Regions from separate parts of the Geodermatophilus sp. SYSU D01036 genome, predicted to be linked through region 4. Evidence: riboswitches for the same ligand, from Rfam matches in the RefSeq annotation. Region 4 holds a riboswitch; each other region holds the start of a gene.
The links. Region 4 has a riboswitch for cyclic di-AMP ahead of ACI8AR_RS03320 (C40 family peptidase). Riboswitches for the same ligand answer to the same signal wherever they lie in the genome.
Positions count from the first base shown of each region.

Region 1: another riboswitch for cyclic di-AMP. It lies ahead of ACI8AR_RS18500 (transglycosylase family protein); the one in region 4 lies ahead of ACI8AR_RS03320 (C40 family peptidase).
Region 2: another riboswitch for cyclic di-AMP. It lies ahead of ACI8AR_RS14490 (C40 family peptidase); the one in region 4 lies ahead of ACI8AR_RS03320 (C40 family peptidase).
Region 3: another riboswitch for cyclic di-AMP. It lies ahead of ACI8AR_RS12230 (aggregation-promoting factor C-terminal-like domain-containing protein); the one in region 4 lies ahead of ACI8AR_RS03320 (C40 family peptidase).

Region 1 covers NZ_JBJGZJ010000021.1:54,690-59,741, reverse strand. Annotated here, with positions in the region: gene ACI8AR_RS18505 (isochorismate synthase) at 1-141, shown strand, start outside; gene ACI8AR_RS18500 (transglycosylase family protein) at 244-1,476, opposite strand; cyclic di-AMP (ydaO/yuaA leader) riboswitch at 1,481-1,650, opposite strand; gene menD (2-succinyl-5-enolpyruvyl-6-hydroxy-3-cyclohexene-1-carboxylic-acid synthase) at 2,388-4,067, opposite strand; gene ACI8AR_RS18490 (o-succinylbenzoate synthase) at 4,064-5,023, opposite strand.
Region 2 covers NZ_JBJGZJ010000013.1:88,719-93,770, forward strand. Annotated here, with positions in the region: gene ACI8AR_RS14475 (transglycosylase domain-containing protein) at 1-696, shown strand, start outside; partial or broken gene ACI8AR_RS14480 (YhjD/YihY/BrkB family envelope integrity protein) at 720-1,538, opposite strand; gene ACI8AR_RS14485 (hypothetical protein) at 1,586-1,825, opposite strand; cyclic di-AMP (ydaO/yuaA leader) riboswitch at 2,017-2,150, shown strand; gene ACI8AR_RS14490 (C40 family peptidase) at 2,162-3,262, shown strand; gene ACI8AR_RS14495 (hypothetical protein) at 3,353-3,484, opposite strand; gene ACI8AR_RS14500 (hypothetical protein) at 3,472-3,672, opposite strand; gene ACI8AR_RS14505 (DUF3817 domain-containing protein) at 3,986-4,303, shown strand; gene ACI8AR_RS14510 (serine hydrolase domain-containing protein) at 4,319-5,052, shown strand, end outside.
Region 3 covers NZ_JBJGZJ010000010.1:52,923-57,974, forward strand. Annotated here, with positions in the region: gene ACI8AR_RS12215 (DUF72 domain-containing protein) at 1-129, opposite strand, end outside; gene ACI8AR_RS12220 (SDR family NAD(P)-dependent oxidoreductase) at 146-988, opposite strand; gene ACI8AR_RS12225 (class I SAM-dependent methyltransferase) at 1,012-1,671, opposite strand; gene ACI8AR_RS12230 (aggregation-promoting factor C-terminal-like domain-containing protein) at 1,679-2,569, opposite strand; cyclic di-AMP (ydaO/yuaA leader) riboswitch at 2,849-3,009, opposite strand; gene ACI8AR_RS12235 (hypothetical protein) at 3,161-3,958, opposite strand; gene ACI8AR_RS12240 (LLM class flavin-dependent oxidoreductase) at 4,318-5,052, shown strand, end outside.
Region 4 covers NZ_JBJGZJ010000002.1:177,180-182,231, forward strand. Annotated here, with positions in the region: gene ACI8AR_RS03305 (DEDD exonuclease domain-containing protein) at 1-389, opposite strand, end outside; gene ACI8AR_RS03310 (D-alanyl-D-alanine carboxypeptidase family protein) at 555-2,285, shown strand; gene ACI8AR_RS03315 (hypothetical protein) at 2,397-2,684, shown strand; cyclic di-AMP (ydaO/yuaA leader) riboswitch at 2,843-3,023, shown strand; gene ACI8AR_RS03320 (C40 family peptidase) at 3,040-4,236, shown strand; gene ACI8AR_RS03325 (M48 family metallopeptidase) at 4,419-5,052, shown strand, end outside.

The DNA.
Region 1 (5,052 bases), on a different contig from region 4:
TGCGCGCAACTGGTCGACGACGACCCGCGCTCGGCCCGGCTGTTCGCCGGCTGCGGCATCGTCGCCGCCTCCGACCCGACGGCCGAGCTCGCCGAGACGCAGTCGAAGTTCGCCGCCTTCCAGGCCGCGCTGGAGGGCTGAGGCGGCCGGTCCCGGCCGGCGCCGTCGTCCCCCTGCCCTCCGGAGACGGCGAGGGCCCCGGCCGCTGTGCGCGGTCGGGGCCCTCGTCGGGTGTGCGGGAGGTCAGCCCACGTAGTTCACGTGCACGTGGTCCATGTGGTTCGCGGTCACGCCGCCGCGGTCCTCCATCGCCTTCCACGCGGCGCCGGGCGAGGTCAGGATGCGCTGCTGCCAGATGACGTACTCGACGCCCAGCTCGTCCCAGTGGTCGACGTGGTACTGGGCGATCGCGTCGCCGAGGGCGGCGTCGGACATGACCATGTAGTCCAGCGCCTTGCCGGAGGGGTGGCCGTCCGGGTCGACCGCGCTGGCCCGCGTGCCGCCGAGGGTGATGTCCGCGGCGCCCGGGACGTTGCTGACGACGGCGTTCGCCGCCGCCTGCACGGCCTCGTGGATCGCGCCGGCGGTGTTGGTGATCTCGGCGACGACCGCGGCCTGCGCGACCTGCGGGGCGGCCTCGGCGATCGGCGGGGTGGCGGCGGGCGCCGCCTCACCGGCGGCGACCGGGGCCGGGGCGGCCTCGGCGGCGGGAGCCGGAGCGGCCTCGGCAGCCGGGGCCGGGGCGGCCTCGGCGGCGGGAGCCGGAGCGGCCTCGGCGGCGGGGGCCGGGGCGGCCTCGGCCGGGGCGGCGGTCGAGCCGCTGAGCGCCAGCACCTGACCGGGGAAGATCAGGTTCGGGTTGGCGCCGATGACGTCGACGTTGCGCTCGTAGAGCTCCCGCCAGCTCTGGCCGTGGGCAGCGGCGATCTTCGCCACCGTGTCCCGCCAGCGGACGGTGTACTCCTCGGTGGTGACCTCGGCCTGCTCGGCCGGGGCGGGCTGCTCGGCGGCCGGCTGCTGGACCGGGGCGGCCGGGGCGGCCGGGACCTCGGCGGCGGGGGCGGCCTGCTCGGCGGGCGCGGCCGGCGCCTCGGCGGCGGCCGCGGTGGTGCCGCCGGTCAGGTACTTGCCGCAGCTCGGCCAGGCGCCGACGCCCTGGCCGGCCAGGACCGCCTCGGCGATCTGGACCTGCTGGGCCGGGGTGGCGAGGTCGGCACGCGGGGCGAGGTCGGTGCCCCCGAAGGCGGCCCAGGTGGACTGGCTGAACTGCAGGCCGCCGTAGTAGCCGTTGCCGGTGTTGATGCTCCAGTTGCCACTGGACTCGCACTGGGCGACGCCGGTCCAGTCGTGGGTGGTGGAGGCGGAGGCCGGCGAGCTCAGGACGCCCAGACCGACGGCGGCGGCGCCGGCGGCGACAGGGGCCTTGGCGATGACCTTCTTGGTGCGGACGTAGCGGGGTGCGCGGTGCTTGGGCATGGTGATGATCTCCCGATCACCGCCGGCGAGGTGAGCTGTCGGGTTCGGGCGATCGGTGCCCGGCCGCGGTCCGCGGCTTCACCCCGAGGCGCGCTCCGACAGGCCCCCGTAGGCCGTCGCGCGCCGGAAGAGTGGGTCCCCCACCCCTGCCCTGGGAGTTGACGTGGGCGACCGGTGGGCAGGGTTTGGCGGACCGGCGCCGCGCTCTGTGTTCGCTGAGCGCAGCCAAAACGTTACGTGTCGTCATGTCGACTGTCGTCGTGACGGCGGTCACACCACGGTTCGGCTGGGACCCGTGGGGTACTGCGTGACGTCGGCGTGACCCCCGCGCGGGTAACGGAACGCGCTGTTCGCCGCGCGCGACCAGCCCTGTCGCGGTCCTCCCACCCTCGCCGCGGCCGCCCCGGACCCCGTGACGAAGGCCACCGGCGACGGGCCCCGATCCGGGCCCGCACGCGCTGCCGTGACCGCGCCGCGGGGCCCCGTGGGGTGTTCGGACCTCCCTGGGTTCCCCGCACGGACGTGCGACTCGAGGTGATCGGCATCCCGGTGAGCGACGTCGACGTCGCCGACGCCTTCGCCGTCGAGCAGGTCGGTTCCGGGCTCGACCACGACGTCACCCCGGCCCCCGGCACGCGTGTGGTGCAGATGACGCCGCCGGGCTCCCCCTGCTCGGTGGCCATCGGCCGGGGCACGCCGCTGGGCGAGCCGCCCTCGGCCCGGGGCCCGCAGCTCGTGGTCGAGGACGTCGGCGCCGTCCGCCGGGAGCCCGCCGAGCGCGGGGTCGACGCGACGTCACCGAGGCCCAGCAGCTGGGCCCCGAGGGCGCCCCCGGCTCGCGGTCCGCGTTCTCCAGCGACCCCGACGGCAACGGCTGGTCGCTGCCGGGGATCCGGCGCTCCTGAGGCCGGTCAGGCCAGCGCGCGGCCCGCGGCCTCCCGCAGGGCGACGGCCAGGTCGGCCTCCGCGCGCTGGTCGGTGCGGGCGACGACCACCCGCGGCCCGCCGCACGCCAGCGCGGCGGTGAGCTCCTCCGGCGTGGCCACCGCCGCCGCCGCCCAGCCCAGGGACGCGGCGACGGCGACCAGGTCCCGCCCGTGCGGCGTGCCGAACACCCGCCGGTAGTCGCGGGCGTACGCCGGCCGCCCCGGCTCCAGCTGGGCGAAGATCCCGCCGCCGTCGTTGTCGGGCACCACCACGGTGAGGTCCGGGCGCAGCTCGCCCTCGCCGGTGAGCAGCCCCTGCAGGTCGTGCAGGAACGTGAGGTCGCCCATGAGCGCCACCGCGGGCCCGCCGTGCACCAGGGCGGCCCCGACCGCGGTGGACACGGTGCCGTCGATCCCGGCGACGCCGCGGTTGGCGAGCACGGCGAGGTCGCCGCGCGGCGCGGCGAGCCGGTCGACGTCGCGCACCGGCGTCGAGGAGCCGAGCACCAGCAGCGCCCCGGACGGCAGGGCGGCGACGACGTCGCGGGCCAGCCGGGCGGCGGTCAGCCCGGGCGCGGTGTCCAGCGCGGCGTCGACGGTCGCACCCACCCGGTCCGCGGCCGCGCGCCAGGCGGCGGCCCAGCCCGGGTCGGAGGGCGGGCCGGCCGGCGGGCCGGCGCGGGTGACCAGCGCCGCCGAGCGGCCGGCGTCGGGCCAGCGCGGCCCGGCGACCACGGTCTCCACGCGCACCCGCGGGTCGGCCAGCAGCGCCGACACCGGCCGGGACAGCGTCGGCCGGCCGACGACGACCACGCGCTCGGGCCGGTGCGCGTCCAGCCAGCCGGGCACGCCGAGCAGCAGCGCCCCGCCGCGCACCGCGCCGTCGGTCCACGCCCCGCCGCTCGGCTCGGCGACCACCGGCCAGCCGGCCGCGGCGGCGCCGGCCGCCCACGCCCGGCCGACGGCGTCCGGCCCGTCCCCGGCGACGACGAGCGTGCGCGGGCCGTCGGGGACCGGCGCCGCCGCGACCGGCGCGGGCTCCCCGGCGGTCCACGGCGCGCCGCCGTCCCGGCCGGCCCACGGGCCCGCGAGCGGGCCGGGCTCCTCCTCCGGCAGCAGCGGGTCCCGGAACGGCAGGTCCAGCTGCACCGGTCCGGGGTCGCCGGACAGGACGCCGGTGGCCGCGAGCAGCGCCCGGGACACCACCGACCGCCAGTAGCGGTTCTGCGCGGCCTCGCGGCCGGCCTCGGGCACGCCGACGTCGGCCGCCCAGCGCACCGCGCCGCCGTAGAGGCCGGGCTGCTCGATGGTCTGGTTGGCGCCGGTGCCCCGCAGCTCCGGCGGCCGGTCGGCGGTCAGCGCCAGCAGCGGCACGCCGCTGACGTCGGCCTCGAGGACGGCGGCGTGCAGGTGCGCGGTCGCCGTCCCGGAGGTGGTGAGCACCGGCACCGGCCGGCCGGACGCGCGGGCCAGCCCCAGGGCGAGGAAGGACGCCGTGCGCTCGTCGATGCGCACGTGCAGCCGCAGGACGCCGGCCCGCTCGGCGGCGGCCAGCGCCAGGGCGACCGGCGCCGAGCGCGAGCCGGGCGCGACGACGGCGTCGCGGACCCCGCCGCGGACCAGCTCGTCGACCAGCACGCGGGCCAGCGCGGTGGAGGGGTTCACGCGGCCAGCACCGCGCCCAGCCGCTCGGTCCAGCGGGCGGTCACGTCGCCGGGTGCGGCCACGGCGTCCAGCCGGGCGGGGTCGGGCCGGGTGACCGGCAGCGCGCCGTCCACCGGCAGCAGCGGGGCGTCGGTCACGTCGCCGTCCAGGAGGGCGACCGTGGCCAGGCCGCAGGCGAAGGGCAGGTCTGGCAGCGCGGCGGCCAGCGCGACCCCCGCGGCGATGCCGACCGAGGACTCCAGCGCGGAGGAGACCACGCACGGCAGCCCGTGCGCCTCGGCCACGCGCAGCGCGGCCCGCACGCCGCCGAGCGGCTGCACCTTGAGGACGACGACGTCGCCGGCCTCGCGCAGGTCCACGCCCAGCGGGTCGCCGGCGCGGCGCACGCCCTCGTCCACGGCGACCCGGACGTCGACCCGGCGGCGGAGGGCGGCGAGCTCGGCGAGCGTGGCGCAGGGCTGCTCGACGTACTCCAGGCCCACCCGGTCCAGCTCGCGGATGCGGGCGACGGCGGTGTCGACGTCCCAGGCGGCATTGGCGTCCACCCGGACCGCACCGGACGGGCCGAGCGCGTCGCGGACGGCCTCCACGCGGGCGAGGTCGTCAGCGGCGGTCTGGCCGGGCTCGGCCACCTTCACCTTCGCCGTCCGGCAGCCCGACGCCGCCACGATCGCGTGCGCCCGCTCGGGCCCCACCGCGGGGACGGTCACGTTGACCGGCACCGCGTCGCGCACCGGCGCGGGCCAGCCCTGCAGCGTGGCCTCGGCGGCGGCCGCCCACCACCGGCGGCTCTCCTGCACGCCGTAGTCCCAGAACGGGGAGAACTCGCCCCAGCCGGCCGGGCCGTGCACGAGCACGCCGTCGCGGACGTCGATGCCACGGAAGCGGGTGCGCATCGGCACCGACCACACCGCCAGCCGGTCGATCCCCTCGGGGAGGCCGGCGGGGGTGATCACGCCCGCAAGCCTATGTCGCGCGCGACGTA
Region 2 (5,052 bases), on a different contig from region 4:
ACCGGCACCTCGCAGGACAACTACTCGGTGGCGTTCGTGGGCTACACGCCCGAGATCACCGCGAGCGTCATGGTCCTCAACCCCAAGCGCAACGAGGACGTCGGCGGCTTCGGCGGCGGCAAGGGCGCCACCATCTGGCGCGACGCGATGGAGCCGATCCTCACCGCGCGCGGCAGCGGCGAGTTCGCGCCGGCCGACGAGACCGTGCAGAACGGCAACACCCGCCCGGTGCCCGGCTGCTCCACCGTCCGGGGTTGCGAGCGGACCCTCGCCGACGCCGGGTTCACCCCGCGGACGGTGCGCGTCGACAGCGACGAGCGGCCCGGCGCCCTCGTGGGCACCAGCCCGCCGCGCGGCGGCCGCGCCGTGCCCGGCCAGGTGGTGTCGATCCTGGTGAGCAACGGCAGCGACTACGTGGAGCCGGCGCCCGAGCCCGCGCCCCCGGCCGACCCCGCACCCCAGCCGGCGCCCGCGCCCGGCTCGCCGTCCTCGCCACCCCCGACGCCGTCGTCGCCCCCGCCCCCGCCGTCTCCGGAGCCGCCGCCACCGGCGACGGAGCCGCCGCCCGCGCCGGCGACCCCGGCACCCGAGCCGCCGCCCGCGCCGGCGACCCCGGCACCCGAGCCGCCGCCCGCGCCTGCCGCGCCCGCCCCGGAGACCCCGCCGCCCGGCTCCCCCTGGCGGCCGGGCGGCTGACGCCGGCCCAGCCGCTCGTCGAGGGACTGGGTGAGCAGCCACCCGGCCAGCAGGACCAGGTGCAGCAGGAACAGCCACAGGCCGATGGCGACCACCGCGCCGACGACGACCAGGCCGCCGAAGGGCGCGCCCAGGTCCAGCGGCAGGGACAGGAACAGCACGAAGCCCTGCAGGAAGCCGGACAGGCAGGCGGCGGTGAACAGCGCGCCGCTGACCAGCGCGCCCCACCGGTGCCGGCCGCCGGCCACCACGCCGTAGCCCCACAGGATGGGCACGGTGAGCACGAACAGCACCGAGTAGTAGCCGACGGCGAACCGCCCGATCAGAGGCCCGGCGCCGTCCTCGCGGGCCAGGTCGGCCATGACCGTGGCGGCCAGCAGCAGCGGGTACAGCAGCAGGGGCGTGACCACGACCAGGGGCAGCGTGAGCAGCCGCCCCCGCCAGCCGGTGAGGTTCTCCCGCCGCCGGCTGAACCGCATCAGCGCCCGCCGCAGCCCCTCGCCGTACAGCGACAGCGGCAGCAGCGCCAGCGCGAAGCCCAGCAGGTCCAGCCGGACGCCGGCGTCGACCAGCCGGTCCACCGCGCCCGGCGCGCCCAGCGACTCCGGCAGCAGCTCGGTCAGCCGCTCGCTGCGCGCGCGGACCTCCTCGGCCGAGGTGGCCAGCGCGGTCAGCCGGACGGAGACCAGCACCAGCGGCACCACCGCGATGCCGGCGTAGAAGGTGAGCCCCGCGCCGATCAGCGCGAGGTCACGGCCGTGCAGCAGACGGCGGGCGCCGGCCAGCAGCGTCCGTGCCTCGGCCCGCACCCGGGCCGCCGTCCACCTGCGTGCCGGGCTCACCCGCTCATGCCACCAGACCGGGCGGCCGGCCGGGGACCCGGCGACGCTCAGTCGTCGGTGCTCGCGTCGTCGGTGGTCGGGGCGTCGTTACCGGGGTTCTGGCCGGTCTCCTGGCAGCTGGCGTCGTTCTCGTTGCTGGCGTTGCCGCCGGCGGCGTCGCAGTTGGTCGGGCCGCGCGAGAAGTCGGTGTTGTCACCGCAGGCGACCAGGGAGCCGAACAGGGCGAGCGCGACGAGCGGCCGGGCGATCCGTGTCCGGGTGGCGCGCATCCGCGTGGAGGAGGACATGCAGCAATCGGTACACGCCCCCAGGGGCGCGCAAACCGGCGGGGGTCGGCAACCTCCCGGAGTCGTCCGGTCACCCGGTGTGAGCGATGTAATTACACGGGGGTGATTGTCACACGCCGGTCACGGACCTTACGCTCTGTGTGTCCAACGGGGCGTTCCGTCACCAGTCCGGGTGACACCCCACGGACGCCGTCGAGCCGGTCCCCTCCCGTGGGACCGGGCCGGGGACCCATGGCAGTCCTGGGGTGTAGCGCGTGTCCGCACGCGCCGGGCGACTCCACGCCCGAACCCGTCAGCTAACCCGGTAGGCGGCCTGGGAGAAGGAGTGACCGCCGCGTGGCGTCCCTGCGCACGTCCGTCCCCGGCATGCCCGCGACCGGCCGCGGCCGCCGCGCCGCCCTCGCCCTCGCCGGCGCCCTCGGGATCGGCCTCGGGCTGGGTGCCGTCCCGGCGCCGGCCGGGGCGGAGGAGCCGGTCACGGCCGCCGAGGCCGCGCAGCTGGTCGCCGCCCGGGGACACGACCTCGAGGTCGTCACCGAGCAGTTCAACGAGGCGCGCGAGGTGCTCGCCGCCCAGCAGGCCACCGCCGACGCGGCCGCCGCGCAGCTGGCCACCGCCCAGGCCGCCGTGGACACCGCCCGTCAGCAGGTCATCGGCATCGCCCGGTCGGCCTACACCGGCGACAGCATGGGCTCCCTGCAGGCGCTCATGACCAGCGAGGACGCCGACGAGTTCGTCAACCGCGTCACGCTGCTGCAGGGCGTCGCCGGCTACCAGGGCGAGCTGCTCGGTCAGGCCGTGGCCGCCACGGACACCGCCACCGCCGCGCAGACCGCGGCCGCCGAGGCCGCCGCCGAGGCGCAGCGCCAGTACGACGCCGTCGCCGCCCAGCAGGCCGACCTCGAGGCCCAGATCGCCGCCTACCAGGCCGACTACGCCCAGCTGAGCGCCGAGGAGCGGCGCGCCGCCCTCGACGCCGCCGCCGCGGCGCACGCCTCCGAGGGCTCCCGCGCCAGCCGCGACGAGGACCGCGAGGAGCCCGCGACCCCCGCGGAGGAGCCCGCCGCGGCCGCCGCGCCGGCCAGCGGCGTCGCCGGCACCGTCGTCTCCACCGCCATGGCCCAGCGCGGGGACCCCTACGTCTGGGCCGCTGCCGGCCCGGACGCCTTCGACTGCTCCGGCCTCACCCAGTACGCGTTCAAGGCCGCGGGGATCAGCCTCCCGCACTCCAGCAGGATGCAGTCGACGATGGGCACCGCGGTCTCCCGCGCCGACCTGCAGCCCGGGGACCTGGTCTTCTTCTACAGCCCGGTGAGCCACGTCGGCATCTACGTCGGCAACGGCCAGATGGTGCACGCGCCGACGTCGGGCGACGTCGTCAAGGTCGCCAGCATCGACGCGATGGGCGGCTACGCCGGCGCCCGCCGCATCGGGTAAGGACCTCCCTGCAGGGGCCCACCGCTCGCAAGCTCGCGGTGGGCCCCTGCAGGGAGGCCGTTCCAGCACGTCACCAGGTGCCGGGACGGGTCACGTCCGGACCTGCTGCAGCAGGCCCCGGACGAAGGCAGCCGTGGCGCCGGAGGGCAGCCGCACCTCCCCGCGGGTGACCACCCGCGGGTCCACCTCCCGGGCCCCGGGCAGGCCGCTCACGTCGGCCACCACGTGCTCCCGGACCCGCGGCCGCCCGTCGACCGCCGGCGGGACCGGGGAGGCCGGGCGCGCACCAGGTGCTCGTGCAGCACGCTGCCGCCGGGGGCGGAGAGCACCTCCCGGCGCAGGTGCGGCCACATCGGCAGCGGCCAGCGCCGGACCTCGAGGTGCAGGTCGCCGAACCGGCGGTCCTCCACCTGCTCGGCCGGCCCGTGGCCCCGTCCGGAGGCTCGCGCCGAGCTCGCGAGGCGTGAGAGGGACGGGGTCCTTCCAGCAGCGGGTGTGCGCCGCGTGCGCCTCGGCGCGGGTCGCGCCCAGCCGGGGCAGGGCCGCGGCCACCGGGTCCGGCCGCAGGCCGGCCATCCGGCGCAGCAGGACCAGGCAGAACTCCCGCCGCGCCAGCCCCGCACGGCCCGACCTGCCACGCACGTCACACCCGCGACCGGGACGTCGGCGTCCGCTGCCGCGTTGACCCTCCGGAACAGCCCCCGACCCGAGGACCGCGCACCGATGAACCCCCGCACCGTCGCCCTGGCCTTCCGCGCCGTCGCCGTCGCCGAGGCCCTGTCCTGGATCGGCCTGCTGGCCGGGATGTACGTCAAGTACGTGCCGGAGACCTCCGAGGTCGGCGTCCAGGTGTTCGGGCCGGTCCACGGTGCGGTGTTCGTCGCCTACGTGGTCGTGGCCCTGGTCGCCGCACGGGTGCTCGGCTGGTCCCGGTGGACGACGCTGCTCGCGCTGGCCGCCTCGGTCCCGCCGCTGGTCACCGTCGTGTTCGAGCGCTGGGCCGGGCGCACCGGGCGGCTGGCGGCGCCCGTCCGCGCCTGACCTACCGTTCCGGTCATGCCGGAGCCCGTGCTGCCCTCGACCGCCCGCACCCTGCTGGCCCGCACCGCCCGGGTGCAGCGCGAGGGCCGGGCACCCAGCCTGGTCGCCGGGGTGGTCCGGGACGGCGGGCTGGCCTGGTCGGCCGGCCGGGGCGACGTCGTCGAGCCGCACACCGACGTGCAGTACCGGCTGGGGTCGATCAGCAAGACCGTCACCGCCGTCGCGGTCATGCGGCTGCGCGACGAGGGCCGGCTGGCGCTGGACGACCCGCTGGACCGGCACGTGCCCGGCACGCCGTTCGGGAACCGGTCGGTCGGCCAGCTGCTCTCGCACCTCGCCGGCGCCGCCGCGGAGAGCCCGGGCGGCTGGTGGGAGCGGGTGCCCGGCGGCCCGCTGGCCGACCTGCGGCTGTCCGGGGAGCACGTCGTCCTGGGCGAGGCCCGGCGCTTCCACTACTCGAACCTCGGCTTCGGCCTGCTCGGCGAGCTCGTGGCCCGGCTGCACGGGCGGTCGTGGGAGGACGTCGTCACCGCCGAGGTGCTCGCGCCGCTGGGCATGACCCGGACGACGCCGCGCCCCTCCGGCCGCGCCGCGCAGGGGTACGCCGTCCACCCGTGGGCCGACGTCGTCCTGCCCGAGCCCGAGCACGACGCCGGCGTGATGGCCGCCGCCGGGCAGCTGTGGGCGACGCTGGCCGACCTCGCCCGCTTCGCCGCCTTCCTGCTCGGCGACACCGGCGACGTGCTGTC
Region 3 (5,052 bases), on a different contig from region 4:
GTTGAGCTCGACGGTGCCGAACCGGCGGACGTAGTGGGCCAGCCGGTCCCGGGACGGCGTCCCCGGCGGGTAGAGGACGCCGTCCCAGTGGTCGTAGCTCCAGCCCGACGTGCCGACGTGGACGGCCACCGGGGACCCCGCGCGGTCAGGCCGCCCGGCGCAGGCCGGCCAGCCGGGTGGCGGCGGCGAGCACCCGCCCGTACGAGCCCGGCGCCAGCCGCACCAGGACGTCGGGGACGACGGCGCTGGCGCCGATGAGCAGCCGCGGCCGGCGCCGCTCCACCGCCTCGACGATCCGCTGGGCGGCACGGTCGGCCGGGTAGCGCAGCAGCCTGGCGAACTCGCGCTTGCCCCGCTCGGCCTCCGCGGGGTCGGCGCCACCGGCCACGCGGGCGGTCTCGGCGATCCGGGTGGCGATGCCGCCGGGGTGCACGCTGGTCACGCCGACGCCGTCCCCGGCCAGCTCGTGCCGCAGCGCCTCGGTGAACCCGCGGACGGCGAACTTGCTCGACGCGTACGCCGCCTGCCCGGCCGGCGCCATGAGCCCGAAGAGGCTGGAGACGTTGACCAGGTGCGACCCGGGGTTCCCCTTCAGCGTGGGCAGCAGCGCGTGGGTGAGCCGGACGGCGGCACGGAAGTTGACGTCCATGACCCACTCGAACTCCTCGAGGGTCACCTGGTCGAACCGCCCGCCCAGCGCGACACCGGCGTTGTTGACCAGCAGCGTCGTCGCCGGGTGGGCCGCGACCACCCGGTCGGCGGCCTCGCGCAGCCGCCCGGCGTCGGCGAGGTCGGCGACGACGGTGGCCACCGACCGGCCCGGGGAGGCCGCGCGCACCGCCGCCGCGACGCCCTCGAGCCGCTCGGCGTCGCGGTCGAGCAGCACGAGGTCCGTGCCGCGGGCGGCCAGCCGCGGGGCGAGCGCGGCGCCGATGCCGCTGGCCGCCCCGGTGACGACGGCGGTACCGGTGAAGGCGTAGGGGCGCACGCGGCGACCGTATCCGGCGGCGCTCAGGGCAGCCGCCACACCGTCGTCCGGCGCAGCCCGGGCCCCTCGGTCTCGGGGACCTCGTACACCGCGGCGGGCTCCAGCCGCTCGTGCGGCAGGTACGGGCGGCCGGGGTCGCCGATCAGCACCTCGCAGCCGCGGGCCCGCGCCCGGTCGAGGAAGGGCAGCACCCGCCCGGTCATCTCCCGGTCGTAGCAGACGTCCCCGGCGACGACGACGTCGAGGGCCGGCGGCTCGCGGTCCAGCACGTCGCCGGTGACGCTGATGCCGGTCACGCCGTTGAGGCCGGCGTTGACGCCGACCGCCGTCCGGGAGAACGGGTCGACGTCGCTGGCCAGCACCCGGCGGGCGCCGGCGAGGACGGCGGCGACGGCGACGAGGCCGCTGCCCGACCCGAGGTCCAGCACCGTGCGGCCTGCGACGGTGGCGGGCGCGTCGAGCAGGTGGCGGGCCAGCGCCTGCCCGCCGGGCCAGGCGGCCGCCCAGAACGGCGGCTCCTCCCCCGCCCCGCCGGCCGCGGTCTCCATCGCCTCCCACAGGGCGACGACGTCGTCGGCGACGTGCAGCCGCACCTCGGGGACGAGCGAGGGCCGGCGCACCTGGGTGTGCGCGCGGACGAACCCCGCGGGCACCACCCGGGTGGCCGGCCCTCGCTGGATCACCTGGGGATCAGTACCAGCCGGTGGCCTGCGAGTGCGCCCAGGCGTCGCACGGCGAGCCGTAGCGCTCCTCGATGTAGATCAGGCCGGCGTCGATCTGGCGGTAGCCGTCGGAGGTCTTGGCGATCCCGGTGCTGGCCCAGGTGGAGTCCAGGAACTGCGGGATGCCGTAGGCGGTGCTGGTGGGGTTCTGGGCGTTGGGGTTCCAGCCGCTCTCCTTGCCCCACAGCTTCTCCAGGCAGGAGAACTGCTCACCGCTGCCGACCTTGCTCAGCGCGTAGTCCTTGAAGGAGCCGGAGGGCGCGGCCGGCGCGGCCTCCTCGGCGGCCTGCTCCTCGGCGGCCTGCTGCGCGGCGGCGGCCTCGGCGGCGGCCTGCGCCTCGGCGGCCTGGCGGGCGGCCTCCTGCTCCGCGGCGACGCGGGCGGCCTCCTGCTCGGCGGCGACGCGGGCGGCCTCGGCCTCGGCGGCCTGGCGGTCGCGCTCGGCCTGCTCGGCGGCGAGCTGCGCCTGGGCGGCACCGGCCTCCTGCGCGCTGCGCTCGGCGCGCGAGGCGGCGACGTCGGCCAGCGTCGTCAGGTCGGGGCCGGTCGCGGCCTGCGCGGCCGCCTGCTGCTGCGGGATGCCCAGCTCGTCGGCGACGCTGACCGCGGTGCCGGCGGTGTCGGTGCCGGCGGAGGCGGCCGGGCCGCTGGTGGAGACGACGCCCACGATCAGCGCGCCGGCGGCGGCGGCGCCGAGCAGGAGGGCCGGGCGGCGCGGGCCCAGCGGCGGGCTGCCGCGGCGGAACAGGCGCCGGCGGGCGGGGGCCTCGGCGGCCGGCTCGGCGGCGTCCGCGAGGGCGGGCAACTCGCGGGTGGCGGTGTCGGCGGGGGCGTCGGGGGTGGCGAGCTCGACGGTCACGGGGGCGTCGGCAGGCGTGTTCGGGACGTGGCGGGACATGAGGGGGTGAGGGCTCCGAGGGAGAGTGCGCGCGGCAGCGGCCCGGAGGCGGACCTCGGGCGTGCGGGTGCGGCGCGGGTCTGGGGCGGTGTGGCGGTACGGGGTCCCCGGCGACGTCGTCGCAGGGAGCGGCAGGGCAGGGGCGGCCGGCGTCAGGCGGACGCGGGAGCGCGGTGTGCGCGCGGGCAGCTGCACCTGCGGGCCGCTTCGGCCCGGAGGCGGGGCATGCGGAGACTCTCCGTTTCTTCCGTGAGCCGCCTACCGAGTTAGCTGACGGGTTCGGGCGGGAAGGAGCCCTACGCGTGCCGGGCCGGAGCTCGGCGGGCGCGATTCACCCCAGTACTGCGGTGGGTCCCCGGCTCGCGTCCACGGGTGCGGACACGACTCGGCGGCGTCCGGCCGGGCTCCCCGGGACGGGGACCTGACGACCTGCCGGACGCGAGCCACCGTACGGTCGTTACCGGTTCGTGACAACAGCCGGGGCCGGAGGTGCGGCCGGGACGTGTGGTACGGACTCCCCCGGTCCGGAACCCGCCCCCGCGTCGCCGCTGGTCAGGAGGCCGCGGCGACCTCGGGCCGGCCGGGCCCGTGCAGCGGTGTCACGTCGGACACGTCCGTGCCGGACGGCGCCGGACGCGCCCCCGCGCGGGGCTCGGGCGCCGGGTCCTCCCCGAGGCGGGGCAGGCCCCGCTTGTCGCCGAGGGCGGGGACGTCGTCGGGCACGACCCCGGTGACGACGGCGAGCGCCTCGTCCAGCTGCCCGGTCAGCAGGCGCAGCCAGTCGCGCGCCCGGTCGCGCTCGTCGCGCAGGGGCGCGAGCTCGGCCTCGACGGCGGACCGCCGCTCGAGCGCCTCGGCGTCGGCCCGTGCCCGCGCCTCGGCGGCCTCGCGGTCCCGCCGCGCGCGCTCGGCGGCGGCCCCCTCCTCCAGCCGGGCCGCCTCGCGGCGCGCGGCCTCCAGGATCGCGGCGGCCTCGCTGCGGGTCTGCTCGCGGGCGGCGAGCACCGCCTCGCGCATCTCGGCCACCCCGGACAGCCGCGCCTGCGCCTCGGTGAGCGCCTCGGCGCGGATCCGCCCGGCCTCCTCCTCGGCGGCGGCGGTCAGCGCGGCGGCCGCCTCCTCGGCCCGGCGCATCATCGCGGCGGCGTCCTCGGGACCGGGCAGGCTCTGCCGCTCGCGGACCAGCTGGGCCAGCCGACGGCGGGCGTTCTGCAGCTCGGCCGACGCGGCGGCGTAGCGGCTGAGCAGGTGCTCGTTCTCCCGGCGCAGGACCAGCAGCTCGGTCTCCGCCCAGGCGACGTAGTCGTCGACCTGTAGGCGGTCGTAGCCGCGCACCGCTCCGGTGAACACCGGTCCGGTGCCCAGCAGACCGTCGAGCCCGCGTCCCGGAGGCGGCTCGGCGGGGCCGTCCCCGGCCCCGTCCGGAGCAGCTCCATGTCCCCGCAGCGACATCCCGGTTCCCCCTCGGTGCGCTCCGATCCGGTCCCCCACCGGCACGCCGGCGAGGGTGATCACAGGGTTCCACCCCCCGGGTGCGGTCGAACGGGCCGACACGGGTGGGCGCGGGACGTGCGGACCGGTCGCGCCCGGACGTGCCGGGCCGGTCACCGTGCGCGGTCGAGAGGTCTCAGTACGGTCACGGCCCCCGGGGGGAATGCTCGGCGGGGGCGGCTCGTTGGGCCGGGTACAGTAGTTGCACTCTCAACCACATGGAGCACGAGATGCAGTTCGGGGTCTTCACGGTCAGCGACGTCACGACCGACCCGACGACGGGGCGGACGCCGAGCGAGACGGAGCGGATCAAGGCCGTCGTCACCATCGCGAAGAAGGCCGAGGAGGTGGGCCTCGACGTCTTCGCCCTCGGCGAGCACCACAACCCGCCGTTCTTCTCGTCCTCCCCCACGACCACGCTGGCCTACGTCGCAGCGCAGACCTCCCGGCTGCAGCTGTCGACGTCGACCACACTGATCACCACCAACGACCCGGTGAAGGTCGCCGAGGACTACGCGATGCTCCAGCACCTCGCCGACGGCCGCGTCGACCTGATGATGGGCCGCGGCAACACCGGGCCGGTCTACCCGTGGTTCGGCCAGGACATCCGCAACGGCATCCCGCTGGCCGTGGAGAACTACGCGCTGCTGCGCCGGCTGTGGGACGAGGAGGTCGTGGACTGGCAGGGCCGGTTCCGCACCCCGCTGCAGGGCTTCACCTCCACCCCGCGGCCGCTGGACGGCGTCCCGCCGTTCGTGTGGCACGGGTCGATCCGCAGCCCGCAGATCGCCGAGCAGGCCGCGTACTACGGCGACGGCTTCTTCCACAACCACATCTTCTGGCCGAAGGAGCACACCCAGCGGATGGTGGAGTTCTACCGGTCCCGGTTCGAGCACCACGGCCACGGCGCCGCCGACCAGGCGATCGTCGGCCTCGGCGGGCAGGTGTTCATG
Region 4 (5,052 bases):
ACGAGGACGGCGCCGCGGGCGAACTCCAGGAAGGCCGGCAGCACGGCGTCGATCCGCGGGGCGGTGGCGACCATCGCCGTGGTGATCCCGGTGAGCACGCTGATGTAGGGCGGGACCTCGCAGCCGGGGTCGACCAGCGTCTGGAACTCCCCGAGCACCTCGCCGCCGCGCACCTTGACCGCCCCGATCTCGGTGATCGCGCTGTCCTTCGGCGACCCGCCGGTGGTCTCCAGGTCGACGACGACGAAGGTGACGCCGGCCAGCGGCGTGCCGAGGTCGTCGATGCTCGCCTGGACGTAGGGGGTGCGGGGGAGCGGCCGCTCGCCGTGGGCGGGTGCCTGCTCGTGGCGCGGCCCCAAGGAGCCCGTGCCGCTGGCGGGGAAGAGCACGGCGGGACGGTAGGCCGGGGGTCGGACAGTCCCGGGGACGCGCGCCCGGGGGAGGCCTCGCCCGACCGGGGGACCGGTGGGGCGCGTCGCGCTTGCGGCGGCGGCTCCGCGGAGATGACGATCCCCGGGCGGGCCAGCGGGGTCCGGAACTGCAGAGGTGGTCCGATGCGCGCGCGTTCCCTGGGGCGCACCCGGCGGGGCGTGGTGTCCGTGCTGGTCACGGCGGTGGCGGCCGTCCTGCTCGCGGCCCCGGCGGCCGCGGAGCCCAGCGACCAGCCCGGCGGGACCAGCGGGGTCCTCGACAGCGAGGCGCTGGACCGGCTGCAGCAGCGCGCCGCCGAGGTCCAGGCCGACCTGCAGCTGCGGCAGACCGAGGTGGCCGCCGCGCGGCAGCAGCTGGCCGACGCGCAGGCCGACGTCGACGCCGCCCGCGCCACGGTCGACGCCGCCGAGGGCGAGCTGGCGCAGTACCGGGCGGTGGTGGCGCAGTACGCGTCGGCGGTCTACCGGGACGGCGGTGCGCTGACCCCGCTCACCGTGCTGCTCACCGGCGGCGACCCGGCCGACGTCGTCGCGGCGCTGGGCTACCTGGAGGCCGTCGACGCGCACACCGCCGAGGTGGTCGGCGCCGCCGAGGAGCAGCGGCGGGCCGCGGTCGACCGGCAGACCTCCGCCGACGCCGTCCTCGCCGAGGCGCGGCAGCGGGCCGACCGGCTGGCGGGGGAGGTGGCCGACCTGGAGGCCGCCGCCGACGCGGTGACCGCGGAGCTCGACGTCGCGCTCGGCGACGTCGACCGGCAGCTGTCGGACCTGCAGCGCCAGCAGGTGGACGTCAACACCCAGACGGCGGCCAACTGGCGGGCCTACCTCGACCAGCTGCGCGAGGCCGGGGTCGCCGCGCCGCCGGCGGCCGAGCTGCTCGACCCCGTGCGGGGCCTGCCCGCGGGGCTCACCCCGGTCGGCGCGGCCGCCGGCGGCGCCCAGCGCGGCGCCGCGCAGCTGTCGCGCCGGCCGGTGTCGCTGCTCGTGCTGCCCGCCGAGACGCTGGCGGCGGTCACCGCGGCGATGGACGCCCTCGGGCGGCCCTACGCGCCGGGGACGGCCGGCCCGGACTCCTGGGACTGCGGCTCGCTGGTCTCCACCGTCTACCGCGGCGCGGGCATCGACCTGCCCGGCGACCAGGCCGGCCTGTTCGCGGTCACCACGCCCGTCGACCTGGCCGACGTCCTGCCCGGCGACCTGGTCTTCCTCGGCACCCCCGAGTCGGGCCTGGGGCACGTCGGCATCGCGCTGGACGCGCAGACCATGCTCGCCGCCGACGCGCGGGCCGGCGCCGTCGTCGTCCGCCGGCTGCCCGCCGACCAGGTGCTGCACGTCGGCCGGCCCAGCCTCGGCCCGCGGCCGGAGGTACCCGCCCCCGGCCCGGCCGGCGGCGCCCTGCGGGTCGAGTGCGGCAACACCGTCTACCCGCCGAGCTTCGACGGCGCCCGGGCCTGGGGCGGCTACCCCAACGGCCTCATCCCGCCGAGCGCGCTGTGCCCGATCGGGGTGGGCGGCCACTCGCTGCGCTGCGACGCCGCGGCGGCCTGGCGGGCGATGAGCGCGGCCTTCGCGTCGGCGTTCGGGCAGCCGCTCTGCATCACCGACTCCTATCGCACCTACGCGGGCCAGGTCCGCCTCTACGGGGAGAAACCGGCGCTGGCCGCGGTCCCGGGCACCAGCAACCACGGGTGGGGGCTGGCGGTCGACCTGTGCGGCGGCGTCGACGGCTTCGGCACGCCGCAGTACGCGTGGATGGTCGCCAACGCCGGCCGGTTCGGGTGGCTGCACCCGACCTGGGCCGACCCGGGCAACGGCCGCGAGGAGCCCTGGCACTGGGAGTACGCGGGCGGCTGAGCCGGGACTGTCGGTGGCCGTCCCTAGCGTGCCGGGCAACCGACAGGGAGACCCGTCCCGACCGCGGCCCGGCACCGGGCGGCGCGGCCGGGGCACCGGAGGGACACGGCCATGCTCATCGACTGCGACTCGTGCACCGCGCGTGGTGTCGGCTGCGCCGACTGCGTCGTCACCGCCCTGCTGGGCGCCCCGCCCGCGGAGCGGGACACCGGCCCCGTGCTGCTGCCGGTGCCTCCCGTCCCCGCGGCCCGGACCGCCGACGGCGCCCTGCCGCGCCCGGGCGTCGTCGTGGAGCTCGACGACGTCGAGCGGCGGGCGGTGCGGGCGCTGGCCGAGGGCGGCCTCGTGCCGCCGCTGCGGCACCGGCCGTCGCGGGACGGGCGCCGGCGCACGGGCTGACCGGCGGGGGCCACCCGAATCGGGTACGCACCGGGGTGGCGCGGCTGCTGACCGTGTGTGTTCTCACAGTCCACGCACCCCCCGTTTGTCACAACTGCATCACGTCCGTACTGTGGCGCCGTCCGGCCGGGTGGTCGTCACCCGACGCAGGGTGACCTCGGCCGACACCGCCGAGTCACCGGACGCCCCTCCCGGAGGTGCGCGAGGTGAGCCGGGGACCCACCGCAGCACTGGGGTGAGTTCTCGTGCGCGCCGGTCCCGACCGGGGCGCGGAGATAGGGCACGTCTTCCCAGCCCGAACCCGTCAGCTAACTCGGTAGGCGGTTGCTGAGGAAGAAACGGAGAGCCGCCGCCCGTGGCGACCCCCCGCCCCGTCCTGGGGCATGCACGCGAGAAGTCCACATCCGCCACCCGCACCGCCGGGCCGCACCGCCCGTCGCGGGCCCGCCACCTCGGCCGGGTCACCCTCGTCGGCACCACCGCCGCGCTGACCCTGGGCCTGCTGTCCGGCACCGCGGCCGCCGACCCCGAGCGGGCCGGCACCCCGGAGCAGGCCGCCCAGCTCGCCGCCGAGGCCGGTCACCGGCTCGAGGTCGTCAGCGAGCAGGTCAACGAGGCCCGCGAGGTCCTCGCCCAGCAGCAGGCCGCCGCCGACGAGGCCGACCGGGCCGCCGCCGAGGCGCAGGACCAGCTGCAGGACCTCGACGGCCAGATCCGCCAGGTGGCGCGCAGCGCCTACACCGCCGGCAACGGCGACGGCTTCGCCGGGCTCGACCTGCTGCTGACCAGCGACTCCGCCGAGGACTTCGTCGCCTCGCTGGCCACCCTCGGCCAGATCGCCGACCACACCACCTCGGTCCTCGACCAGGTGAACGAGGCGGCGGCCGCCGCCCGGCAGGCGCAGGCCGACGCCGAGGCCGCCGAGGCCGAGGCGCAGCGCACCCTCGACGACCTGAGCGCCCAGGAGGCGCAGCTCCAGGACGACATCGCCGACTACCAGGCGCAGTTCGCCGCGCTCACCGAGGCGCAGCGGCAGGCGGCGCTCGCCGCGCAGGAGGCCGGCCTGGCCGCCGGCGCGCAGGCGGAGGCGGGCGACGAGCCGGCCGGCGGCTCGCGCGGCGACAGCGCTCCGACCGCGGTCGGCACGCAGGCCGCGGCCCCCGCGCCGGCCCCGGCGCCGTCGGCGGGCAGCGGCGGCAGCGGTGCCGCGCAGACCGCGGTGCAGACGGCGCTGGCCCAGGTGGGCGACCCCTACGTGTGGGGCGCCGGCGGGCCGAACGCCTTCGACTGCTCGGGCCTGACCCAGTACGCCTACGCGGCGGCCGGGATCAGCCTCCCGCACTCCAGCAGCATGCAGTCGCGCATGGGCACCGCCGTCTCGCGGGCGGACCTGCAGCCGGGCGACCTGATCTTCTACTACAGCCCGGTCAGCCACGTCTCGATGTACATCGGCAACGGCCAGATGGTGCACGCCTCCACGTCGGGGCAGCCGGTGAAGGTCGTGTCGGTCGACTCGATGGGCGGCATCACCGCGATGCGCCGCATCGCTTAGACGAAGGACCTCCCTGCGCCCCACCGCTCGCGAGCTCGCGGCGGGACCCTGCAGGGAGGCCGTTCCATCACGTCGCCGGGGCCGGTGACCCGTCCGGGTCGCCGGCCCTCGGCGTCCGCGGAGGGAGCGCCCTGCGGAGGGAGAGCGCGGTGCGGGGCCGGCGCGCGCCTAGGATCGGCCGGGTGAGCAGGGCGGGCGGGACGAGCACCCGCCCCGCGGCCACCCGGCCCGACCGCACGGGCTCCCGCCGGGCCGCGCTGCTCGTCGCGCTCCTGCTCGGCGCGGCGCTCGTCGTCGTCATCGCCCTCCGCACGCCCTGGACGCTGCTGCCCACCCCGCCCGGCGGCGCGTCCCCGGTCACCGACGACGCCGGGCTGCCCGCCGAGGTCGTCCGCCGCGCCGAGGCCCTCGCCGCCGACATCCGTCCCGCGTCGCTGACCAACCTGGTGCTCGGGCTCGCGGTCTCCGCGCTGCTCGGGCTCACCCGCCTGGGCAGCCGGCTGGTCACCGCGGTCGGCCGCGCGGGCGGCCGCCGCTGGCCGCTCACCGTGCTGCTGGGCACGGTCGCGCTGGCCGTCGTCGGCCGGCTGGTGACGCTGCCGATCTCCGCCTACGGCGAGGTGGTGCGGCACCGCTACGGGCTGTCCACGCGCTCCTGGCCGCTGTGGCTGCGCGACGTCGCGGTCTCCACCGCCATCGACGCCGGGCTCACCGCCCTCGGCCTGCTCGTGCTCGTCGCGCTGGCCCGCCGCGCACCCCGCACCTGGTGGGCGTGGGCCGCCGGCGGCGCGGCCGCGCTGGTCGTCGCAGGCTCCT